2 regions of the Marinobacter sp. MMG032 genome follow, and region 2 is predicted to be linked to the other one. Evidence: predicted binding sites of a transcription regulator. Region 2 holds the regulator's gene; the other holds the start of a gene.
What was found. The regulator FliA, encoded in region 2, starts transcription of late flagellar genes. The targets are predictions, from matches to a motif close to CTAAAGTTTNNNNNNNNNNNGCCGNTAA.
Positions count from the first base shown of each region.

Region 1: ABNF92_RS09210 (methyl-accepting chemotaxis protein) is a predicted target of FliA. The motif match lies at 3,207-3,234, and genes of this name have one in related genera.

Region 1 covers NZ_CP157802.1:1,979,973-1,985,886, forward strand. The annotation lists gene potA (spermidine/putrescine ABC transporter ATP-binding protein PotA) at 1-51, opposite strand, end outside; gene ABNF92_RS09205 (TRAP transporter substrate-binding protein) at 193-1,263, opposite strand; gene ABNF92_RS09210 (methyl-accepting chemotaxis protein) at 1,371-3,047, opposite strand; gene ABNF92_RS09215 (CHAD domain-containing protein) at 3,273-4,625, shown strand; gene ABNF92_RS09220 (DUF393 domain-containing protein) at 4,609-4,983, shown strand; gene ABNF92_RS09225 (DUF3565 domain-containing protein) at 5,001-5,201, opposite strand; gene ABNF92_RS09230 (rhodanese-like domain-containing protein) at 5,295-5,675, shown strand; gene ABNF92_RS09235 (YchJ family protein) at 5,683-5,914, opposite strand, start outside.
Region 2 covers NZ_CP157802.1:3,868,337-3,874,250, forward strand. The annotation lists gene flhF (flagellar biosynthesis protein FlhF) at 1-980, shown strand, start outside; gene ABNF92_RS17785 (MinD/ParA family protein) at 1,048-1,860, shown strand; gene ABNF92_RS17790 (RNA polymerase sigma factor FliA) at 1,892-2,635, shown strand; gene cheY (chemotaxis response regulator CheY) at 2,798-3,181, shown strand; gene ABNF92_RS17800 (protein phosphatase CheZ) at 3,202-3,987, shown strand; gene ABNF92_RS17805 (chemotaxis protein CheA) at 4,004-5,914, shown strand, end outside.

The sequences.
Region 1 (5,914 bases), 1.9 Mb from region 2:
GCCACCGAATTGCTTGGAAAGATTGCTCAGGGATAGCAGTGTCTGTTTCATCGGCGCTGCCCAAAGAATGAGCGGCCTATTTTTCCAGAAACCGACGCAAACAAAAAGGGGCGCTGGGGTATTACAGCCCCGGCGCCCCTTTGACTGACAAAGCCCTCAAGCCTTTGGCTGGCTCTCAGGTATTGTCAGGCTTCAGTCCTCAGCCACACTGTTCAGGTAGGCCTTGTCCGAAATGTTGGTCCACTGACGAACCTGCTTAAGGTAGTCGCGCTGGGACTCGATGATTTCCTTCGCCAGCGGATCGTTCTCAGCGGCCTCGGCCAGCAGCCGGTTGGTGGTGCTACGCAGGGCATCAATGACTTCCGGCGGGAACACCTTGTGGGTCACATCCGGGTAGTCTTCCTTCATCCGATCCCAGGCCACGCCACTCTGGTGGGTGCTCTGGATGTACATGTCATAGGCGGCGGTGCGCATGGCCACACGCAGGATTTCCTGAAGATCCTTTGGCAGCTCTTCCCAGGTCTTCTTGTTGATCAGGAACTGGACTTCCGCGCCCGGCTCCTGCCAGCCCGAATAGTAGTACTTGGCGATCTGATGGAAGCCCATCTGGAAATCCAGGGCGGGACCGACCCATTCAACGGCATCCACGGTGCCACGCTCAAGTGCGGTATAGAGCTCACCCGGCGGCAGGTTGGTCACGGCAACCCCCAGCTCGGACATGACTTCGCCGGCAAAACCGGGGGTGCGCATCTTCAGACCCTGCAGGTCTTCCAGCGAGTTGATTTCCTCGCGGAACCAGCCACCCATCTGGTTACCGGTATTACCGCCCGGGAAAGACAGCATGCCGTACGGCTCGTAGACCTTCTGCATCAGTTCCATGCCTTCGCCATGGTAGAACCAGGCGTACATTTCAGGCGCAATCAGTCCGAACGGGATGGTGGTGAAGTACATGGCGTTCGGGATGGTGCCCTTGTAGTAGTAGGACGCAGTGTGCCCCATGTCGTACTGGCCGTTACGCACCAGATCAAAAATCCCGAACGGCGCCTTGTGCTTGTTGGACGGATCTATACGAATCTGCAACCGGCCATCCGACATGCTTTCTGCCATGTCGGCCATGTGCTGAACCGTCTCTCCCAGTACCGGAGAGTTGGGCCCCCAGGTTTGCGCAAGGCGCAAGGTATAGTTTTCCTCGGCCACCGAGGACACGCTGAACACGGTAGCCGCAGCGGCCACGGCCGCAAACAGTGTTTTCCGGATTGTCATTGTGTTGGCTTCCATTATTGTTGGTATGAAAACAGGTATTTCTTTCGCGCAACCATCATAGCTTCCTCATGGTGTTCCGCCAATCGGCAGAACACCATGAATCCGGCTCAAACCTTGAACTGACCGACCAGCTCCCGAAGGCTCTCACCCAGGCGCGCCAGTTCGTGGCTGGCTTCGTTGGTCTGGTTTACGCCGGTATCACTGCGCTGGGCAGCATCGACAATGCGGACCACGTTCTGGTTGATTTCTTCGGCAACCTGGCTCTGCTGCTCTGACGCCGTGGCGATCTGAGTCACCTGGTCATGAATCTTGCCGACCGACGTTTCGATGGTTCGCAACGCGCTGGTTGCATGATTGATTCTTTCGACGGTTTCCGTCGAGCGGTTGCGTGATTTGTTCATCCGCTCAACCGATGCCTTGGATTCGGTAACAAAGCCGTCAATCATGGTGCGAATCTGATCAGCAGACTCGGCGCTGCGTTTCGCCAGCTGGCGAACCTCATCCGCAACCACTGAGAAACCACGCCCATGCTCACCAGCCCGTGCAGCCTCGATGGCGGCATTAAGGGCCAGCAGATTGGTCTGCTCAGTCACAGCATGAATGACATCCAGCACCTGCTGGATCTCATCGGACTTTTCCGCCAGGGCATTGATGCTTCGGGCGGTATCTTCAATCTCTTCGGACAGTTTGTTCACGGCGCCCTGAGCACTGCTGATGGTTTCGCCACCTTCCCGGGCCATGCGATCGGCGTCTGAGGCCGAACTTTCAACTTCATTGGCATTACCGGAAATCTGCTGGATGGTGGCGGCCATTTCGTTGATGGCTGAGGCAATCTGATCCGTCTCGGACCCCTGCTCCTGAACCGAAGCCCGGGTCTCGTTTGCAACCCGGCTCAGTTCTTCCGCTGCAGAAGCCACCTGGTCTGTTGTCGCGCCCACCTCACGCATGGTGTCCTGGATCTTGACCACGAAGGCGTTAAAACGCCGGCCCAGCTCGGCCAGTTCGTCATTGCCCTCGTCTGGCAGTCGCTGGCGCAGGTCACCCTCACCGTCGGCGATTTCCTGCATCATGTTGCTCACGCTCTTCAGTGGCCGGGTCACGCTACGACCCACGAAGATGCCGATTACCAGGGCAATCACAACCACCAGCACTGTCACCAGCAGGATAAAGCCCAGGGTTTCGGCCATACCGGCTTCAATTTTTTCGCGAGCTGCTGCTACCTGCCGATCAATGTCGGTAATGTAGACGCCAGCACCGATCATCCAGTCCCAGTCCGGGATGATCGTGGAGTAGGACATCTTGGGTTCTTCATTGCCAGAGGCCGGGTTCATCCAGTCATAGCCATAGAAGCCCTCACCGCGGGCCGCGTCGAAAAGATTGCCAACCAGTTTCCTGACAACCGGGTTTGACGTGGGGCCTTCTTTCGAAGGATCTGGAGCATACGCCAGGTTGAAAACATCCCGGGTGTAGGCGAATACGTAATTGGTTTCGTCAAAACGGATAGAACGCAGACGCGCGGCAGCCGCCTCCTTCGCCTCTGCTTCTGTCATTGAGGGGTCGTTCTTGGCCTCCAACACCACTGCCTCAGCAGCATCAATCAGGTTCTGCAGCCCGGTCTTGCGTGCTTCGAGAAGACTGGTCTCCAGGCGTTTGAGTTCGGCTTCTCCGTTCGCCTGAATCTGATTGGCGGTGATCCAAGCGAGGGTTGCCGCCGTTATCAGTACAGGCATCAGTACGGCGATAAGTAAGCGGCTTCGGATTTTTAACCGGCTCAGAACATTCATGCTTTCAAACTCCCGGGAACTTGCTATTGATGCGGATTATCCACAGACCAACTCAGGTGATCTGTTCCAGTTTGTTAAAAGAGATTTCACTGACTCTCTCTGCGCGTGTTCAGCGCTACGGATAAACGGACCTTCCGCCAATGTTTTCAGACAAGTAGAGTAACGGCAGTAACGTAAATGTCTTGAGCAAGCGTCAGACTAAAGGACCACTACGAAGGTAGGCCAATGAAGCACCTGTTTCTGGTACGCCATGCCAAATCCAGCTGGGCCGATGAAACGCTCTGTGACCGGGAGCGGCCACTGAACGCCCGGGGCGAGAGTCAACTGGTACCTCTGGGCAAGGCTCTGGAAGCAGCGGGCGCGTTCCAGGGCGAGATCTTCACCAGTGATGCCACCCGCGCCATCGCCACACTTGAGGGGGCAGTGCCTGAGATGGCTGCTCGCGAGCGCTGCCAGCATCTTGCCGAGCTGTACACCTTTGACTACCGGCGTCTGCTCGCCTGGCTGGAACATCGCGACGCTGATTCCGGAATCACGCTTGTAGGTCACAATCCTGCCTTGCTGGAACTGGCCCAGTGGCTGCTGAAACATCCTCCCGAACAGCTACCTACCGCCAGCTTCATTCACATCCGCCTCCCGATCAAACATTGGCACCAGCTAGACCGGGGCAAGGGCAAGCTGGTGGCTCTGATGACGCCACAGGATTACAGCTATGCCCACTTCGAACGGAAACTTAAAAAGAAAGCCAGAACCGAGGGAGACGACCCGGCAAGGGACATCCCCAAGGCCCTTCACCACCAACATGATCGGCTAAGGCAACTGGAGCGTGGTGTTATCCTGGGCCTGGACGACGAATTCCTGCACCAATACCGGATTGCGATTCGGCGCAGCCGGGCCATTGCCGAATCGGTGCAGGAAGTGACCGGTGACAAGACGCTGGCAAAAGCGGTTAAAACCCTGAAACGTCATGCCCGTGCGACGGGACCGTTACGCGATCTGCATGTTTTTCTCCAGGACTTGCCTGAATTGTGTGGCGACAATTCGGAAATCCGGGCAGCCCTGCAGATCTGGTTCGAACAGGAAACCGCCAACCGCCACAAAAAACTGGTCAAGCGCCTGCAGAGCAAGCGCTATCACGACAGCATGGAGCACTGGCTGAACCTCATTGAGTCCCGAAAGTTCCAGAAGTTGGCGGAGACTCTGAGGGCAAAAGACATCCGAAAGGCGGTGGAGAGCCGTATAAAAGGATTCAACAAATTGACCGCTGAGCTGATGCATACCTCCCCGGATGAGGATATTCATCGGCTTCGCAAGCAACTCAAGCGAATCCGTTACCTGATGGAGCTGGACTCGAAAACCTGGAAGTCCGAGCTGAAAACGATGAAAGCACGCCAAAAGCTGTATGGCCGCTTCCAGGATCTACATGTTCAGATCGAACTGCTTGACCAGTTCCGCAAGGCGGCCCCGGAGGTCTTACCCGCCGCCCTCGACGGGATTCTGGAAACCCTCGAAGAGCGCAAAGTGGACGCCCGGAAACAGATTCTGACCCTTGGAGGACTTGATGGAGCCCCGTTATGACACCCTGTTTTACGACGGACAATGCCCACTATGTGCCAAGGAGATTCGCACCTTGCGCAAACTGCAGCGTGGCAATCTCATCTTCGCAGACATCCACGAACAGCGTGATGGCAGCGGCAATTTGCCGAGCCATGAAGCTCTGCTGCGACGCCTGCACCTGATGACCTGGACCGGGGAATGGGTCATCGGCTTGCCTGCAAACGTTCGGGCCTGGTCCCACACGCCCTATGGCTTTCTGTTCAAGCCCCTGCTGTGGCCCGGCATTTTCCAGATTGCCTCGCGTATCTACGGGAGATGGGCAGATAAGCGGTATGAACGGAAATACGCCTGTGCCATTGGCGACAACAGGGCGGCCTAATGGTGGAAGGCTGGCCTCTAATCAGGCGGCGCCCCCTCTTCGCATTTGCGGCACTCAAGCTCAAACCCGAGCATGGATGCCCGTCCGTCTTCCGTAGTCACCCATGGGCGATTCACCCAGGGCGGCGTGTGGCGCACATGCTGATTATGCCCACACGCTAACTGGGCCACCCAGTGGTCTTCTTCGTCCTTGTGATAGCCTGTAATGGGTTGCTTCATCGGACCTCCTTCGTATATCTGCGGGTGACTCACTGCGGCCCAATCACTTATCCTCTGGAATAACCTTATTCCATAAGTTTGAGGAGCTCAGCCATGAAAACTGCCCATGACCTTGTAGAAGCCGCCAGGAAAGAAATCCAGGAAGTGCCCCTGGATCAGGCGGACGATGCCATCAGGAATGCCGATCTTCTGCTGGATGTGCGGGATGCGGATGAATACCGGGCTGGCCATATACCGGGCGCGGTGAACATTTCCCGCGGCTTGCTGGAGTTCAAGTTTACCAACGATCCGGCGTTTGAGAGCCGCGACATGAACATTGTCTGCTACTGCAAAACATCCGGGCGAGCCGCCCTGAGCGCCAAGGCCCTGAAGGAAATGGGCTACATGCATGTGCAGTCCATCGCCGGTGGATTCGATGCCTGGCAGGAAGCAGGCAAACCGGTCGCCAAGCCGGAACTGCCCTCGTTCGAGTAATGGATACCTACAGGCAGCAGGTCTTGTACTTCCGGCCACTGCCACAGGGGCAGGCGTCGTTCCGACCGGGCTTCAACTGGCCCTCGCTGGTGTCTCCCCGAAGGTAATACCAGCGGCCCTGCTCCTGAACGAAATCGGATTTTTCTTCGAGAAAGCCCCAGTCTTTACCCAGGCGGTAGAGCGCTCGGAAATGAACCCTGCCGCGATTGCCCGACTCACTGGTGTCCAGGATCTGCAAA
Region 2 (5,914 bases):
CTGTTCAGGAAACGGTCGGCGGCGATTTCAGTGATAGTGTGGCTGAGCCCCAGGCGCCGAAGGATGTCTATTCTGATGAACTTGCACAGATGCGCGCCGAGATCAGCTCCCTCAGGGATATGATGCAGGGTGGTCGCCCGCAGCCGGACCCTGTGGTTTCCACAAACACGGCTGTTCAGCAAAGGCTGGCCGAGCGCCTGCAGGAATTCGGCCTGGGCAGTGAGCTGGCAGGGTCAATTTCCCGTCGCCATAAGGCAGGGCGACTGGAAGATGGTTGGAAGCAGTCCCTGAAAATGCTCTGCACCGGCGTTAGGACCACTCGTATGGAGTGGCTTGATGAGGGGGGCGCCTATGCGCTGGTGGGTCCTACCGGTTCCGGCAAGACCACCACGATTGGAAAGCTGGCGGCGCGTTACGTGCTCAAGCATGGCTCCGACTCCCTGGCTCTGGTTACCACCGATCGATACCGGGTGGCGGCGCACGAGCAGCTGTTCGTGTTCGGTCGTATCCTGAATGTGCCGGTTCGGGTGGTGGATGAGACTCACAGCCTGGACGATATTCTGGACGAGCTGTCAGACCGTCACCTGGTTCTGATTGATACTGCCGGGCTGACAAGTTCGGATAAAGGTTATCAGGAACAGCTGGCCGAACTGGCTCGCAGCCATCACAATGTCAAAACGCACCTGGTCGTCTCGGCAACCAGTCAGCCGCGCATCATGAAATCCGTCTGGCATTGCTATAAGATGGCAAATCTTGCGGGCTGTGTGATGACCAAGATCGATGAGGCCCTGACACTGGGTGAGTCCCTCGGCTTTGTCATGGAAACCGGTCTGCCGGTAGCCTACTACACAGACGGGCAGAAGATTCCTGAAGATCTGCACCACGCAGAAGCTGTTCCGCTGGTGCGACTGGCCGTGGATCGGCTTAAAACGCTCCAGCAACAGCAGGCGGTCGCAGAGGGCCTGAAAGAGCACGCCTGAGACCGGACAGATTGACAGCAGGCGTCGGAAACGCACCGGCGAAACGTGGCGAGAGACAAAAAACAGTATGAGCAGAGCACATCCGGTACAGGTGATTGCAGTTTCCGGCGGTAAAGGTGGAGTCGGCAAGAGTAACGTGTCGGTCAACCTCGGAATTGCCCTGGCGCAGAAAGGCCGGAGAGTGGTGCTGCTCGACGCCGATCTTGGGCTCGCCAACATCGACGTATTGCTGGGCATCACCGCCAACCGTAACCTTCAGGATGTTCTGGCAGGCGACTGTGACCTCAAGGACGTTCTGGTAAATGGTCCCGGCGGCATAAAGATCGTTCCTGCCTCGTCAGGTACCCAGCGGATGACCCAGCTCAGTCCCATGGAGCATGCCGGGCTCATTAATGCGTTCAGCGAGCTGGGGGATCAGATCGATGTCCTGATCGTCGACACCGCCGCCGGTATCTCCGAATCGGTGGTCAGCTTTCTCAGGGCGTCCCAGGAGTTACTGTTGGTGGTGTGTGACGAACCCACTTCCATCACCGATGCCTACGCCCTGATCAAGCTGATGAACCGGGATTATGGAACCAATCGTTTCCGCATTCTTGCCAACCAGGTGCGGAATGAGCAGGAAGGCCGGCATCTGTTCGAAAAACTGACTCGGGTCACCGAGCGCTTCCTCGATGTGGCACTACAATATGTCGGTATAGTCCCCTACGATGAGGCAGTGAAGAAAGCAGTCCAGAGACAGAGGGCAGTGCTGGATGCCTATCCCAGAGCGAAAGCCTCCCTGGCCATCAAGTCTCTGGCCGACAAGGTAGACAGCTGGCCGTTGCCGTCCTCACCCCGTGGACATCTGGAATTCTTTGTGGAGCGGCTCGTCGAAGTCTGAATCGGATCCAGTCAAACAAGAAACCGGATACATGACATTGGCGAAAAACCTCGGAATCTATAACCAGTCGGGTGCGCAGAAGGCATCTCAGCTTGTTGAGCAACACGCGCCGCTGGTCAAGAAAATTGCCCTCCATTTGATGGCCCGCCTGCCGGCTTCCGTTCAGCTTGAAGATCTTATGCAGGCCGGCATGATTGGCCTGCTTGAGGCTGCCCAGCGATACAGTTCCACCAAAGGAGCCACCTTCGAGACCTACGCCGGTATCCGGATTCGTGGGGCGATGGTCGATGAAATCCGCAAGGGCGACTGGGTTCCCCGCTCCGTGCATCGAAACGCCCGTCGCATTTCCCAGGCCATCAAGGCTGTGGAAGACCGGCTTGGCCGGGAAGCCCAGGATCAGGAAGTGGCCGAGGAGCTGGGCATGGAGCTTGCGGAGTATCATTCCTATCTTTCCGATTCCAACAGTGGCCGACTTTTTAGCCTCGATGAGCTCAATGAATCCGGAGAGCTGCCGATAGAACAGACAGAGACGCAGGATAACCCTCTGGAGGGGTTGTCCTCCGATGCCTTCCGGCGAAGCCTGGCTGAGGCCATTGAAGACCTGCCGGAGCGGGAAAAACTGGTTCTGAGCCTTTATTACCAGGAAGAGCTGAACCTCAAGGAAATAGGCGCCGTGCTGGGCGTCAGCGAGAGCAGGGTCAGCCAGATTCACAGCCAGGCTGCCTTGCGCCTTCGGGGGCGATTGTCGGATTGGCGCCAGGAACCGGACAGCTGATTGCGTTCAGTCTGTGTCTGCGAAGGGGCAGTCTGTAGTTTTTGGTAACCGATGCTTTACAACGGAAGCAAAGGTCTGACAATAAGCGGTTTAAACAGCGGCCTGCTAGACTTTGAACGCGAAGGTCAAACGAATTCCGGGTGTTACTAACTGGAGGTCCCATTGGACAAAAACATGAAAATCCTCATTGTGGATGATTTCTCCACAATGCGACGGATCATCAAAAACCTGCTGCGTGATCTGGGCTTCACCAACACCGATGAAGCAGACGATGGCAACACAGCCTTGCCGATGCTGAAGAGCGGCAAATACGACTTTCTGGTCACCGACTGGAACATGCCGGGCATGTCCGGGTTCGATCTTCTGAAGGCTGTCCGGGCTGACGAGAATCTGAAAACCCTGCCGGTATTGATGGTAACGGCTGAGGCGAAGCGCGACCAGATTGTTGCCGCGGCTCAGGCGGGCGTGAACGGCTACGTTGTCAAACCGTTCACTGCCGCTGTGCTCAAGGAAAAGATTGAGAAAATCTTTGAAAGAATCCAGTAACCAGAGGTCGGATGGCTCTCATGAGCGATAGCAAAAAGAACCATCGGGGCCTTGAGCCGGAGGTGACCGAAAAGCTCCAGCGGCAGGCAGCAGAGCTGGCAGAGAGTGTTGATGCCGGTGATTATGCCAAAGCCATGACCCTGATCAATGAACTCAGCGAGGTCAGGGATCAAAGTCTGTACCGCGAGGTAGGGCGATTGACCCGGAGCCTGCACGAAGCCATCCGGAACTTCCAGATTGACCCCCGGAACGCGGAACAGCAGGAAGCGCTGTCGAAGATGACAGACGCCTCCGATCGCCTCGAATACGTTGTGCAGATGACCGGCGAAGCGGCCAACCGCACCATGGACCTGGTTGAGGAAACCATGCCGGTGGCCAACGCGTTTCGGGAAGAGGCGGCCTCCTTGCGGGACGAATGGCAACGTCTGCGTCGTCGGGAGATGCAGCCGGCGGAGTTCCGGGAACTGTACGGCCGGATTGATCGCTTTTTTGTCAGTACGGCCAGCGACGCTGACACCATGTACAACAATCTTTCGGAAATCCTGCTTGCTCAGGATTATCAGGATTTGACGGGCCAGGTTATCCAGAAGGTCACCGCCTTGGTAAAAGAGGTTGAGGAGCAGATGCTCAGCCTGGTGGTGATGGCCAGCCATGTGGATCAGCTCACCGGCACCGTGCACCAGATTGAAGAGAAGGAAGAATCTGCAGAGAAGGGCGTCGGGCCCCAGATCAAGGCCGATGAGCGTGAAGATGTAGTTTCGGGACAGGATGACGTTGACGACCTGTTGTCCAGTCTCGGTTTCTGAACAAAGAGGGTAACGCATGGCGTTTGATGCTGATGAAGAGATTTTGCAGGACTTCCTGGTAGAAGCCGGTGAAATTCTCGAAAAGCTGTCAGAGCAGTTGGTAGATCTTGAGCAACATCCTGACGACAGTGATCTGCTCAACGCCATTTTCCGTGGCTTTCACACCGTTAAAGGCGGCGCGGGCTTCCTTCAGCTTGAAGCGCTGGTGAATTGCTGCCACTCCGCCGAGAACGTTTTCGATACCCTGCGCAACCACAAGCGTAAGGTGGACTCCGAACTGATGGACGTGGTTCTGGAGGCCCTGGATAACGTTAATGCCATGTTTGAAGAGGTTCGCAATCACGAGGAACCAACACCGGCTCCGGACGAACTGATTGCCCGCCTCGATGCCCTGGCTCTGCCAGAGGGTGAGGGAGCGCCTGTCGCCGACCCTCAGCCGGAACACGAAGAGAATGAACCGTCGGAGGATGGCGGCGACATCACCGACGACGAATTCGAACAGCTTCTGGATGCCTTGCAGGACGAAAAGAGCGAAGAACAGGCACCGGCTTCAGACTCCGGAGCGTCTTCCGGTGACCGGGAGGGTTCCGGAGATGACGAGATAACCGACGACGAGTTCGAGGCGCTGCTCGACCAGCTGCACGGAAAAGGGCAGTTTGCCGGCGCACCTGCGGGCGAGGACGAGGCTGTCAGAAAAGAAGAAAAGCCGGCGGCCAAGGCAGAAGGCGGTGGCAGCGACGATCTGATCACCGACGACGAATTTGAAAAACTGCTGGACGATCTCCATGGCAAGGGTGGAAGCCCGACTGCCGGCGGAGAGTCCTCCACTCCGAAAAAGCCCGCGGGTGCGAAGGAGCCTTCAGCGCCAAAAGAGCCTTCAGCAGCGAAAGAGCCGCCAGCGCCGAAAGAGCCAGCCAAGCCAAAAGCAGAGGCACCGAAGCCCGGGAAGCCGGAGACCAAAGGCGCTGCCACCCCTGCGATGCCCGCCCGCGAACACGCGCCCGCGGCTGAAACAACGGTGCGTGTTGACACCAAGCGTCTCGACGACATCATGAACATGGTGGGTGAACTGGTGCTGGTGCGTAACCGCTTGCAGCGTCTGGGCGCGGAAAGCGAAGACGAACACATGCACAAAGCCGTGTCCAACCTGGATGTGGTCACCACCGACCTCCAGTCTGCCGTCATGCAGACCCGTATGCAGCCGATCAAGAAGGTGTTTGGCCGGTTCCCCCGGGTTGTGCGTGATCTGGCCCGGAACCTCAAGAAAGAGGTCAACCTGGTGATGCACGGTGAAGACACCGACCTGGACAAGAATCTGGTCGAAGCGCTGTCTGATCCGCTGGTTCACCTGGTTCGAAACTCGGTCGATCACGGGATCGAAGCCCCGGAAGTGCGCGAGAAAGCAGGTAAGCCTCGCCAGGGTACGGTAACCCTGTCTGCCGAACAGGAGGGGGATCATATCCTGCTGTTCATCGAGGATGATGGCGCCGGTATGGATCCGGAAGTGCTCCGTCGCAAGGCCGTTGAGAAGGGGATTTACGATCAGGATGCCGCGGATCGCCTGACCGATTCCGAGTGCTTTAACCTGATTTTCGCAGCCGGTTTTTCCACGAAGGAGCAGATCTCGGACGTCTCCGGTCGTGGCGTAGGCATGGATGTGGTCAAAACCAAGATAGGCCAGCTCAATGGCCAGTTGAGCATTGAATCGCAACTGGGTAAGGGTTCCCGGATTGTCATCAAGGTTCCGTTGACCCTGGCCATCATGCCCACACTGATGATCATGTTGGGTGACCAATCGTTCGCGCTGCCGTTGGTGAATGTGGTCGAGATCTTCCATCTGGACCTGACCAAGACCAATATCGTCGACGGACGAGAGTGTATTGTGGTCCGGGAAAAGGTGTTCCCGCTGTTTCACATCAAACGATGG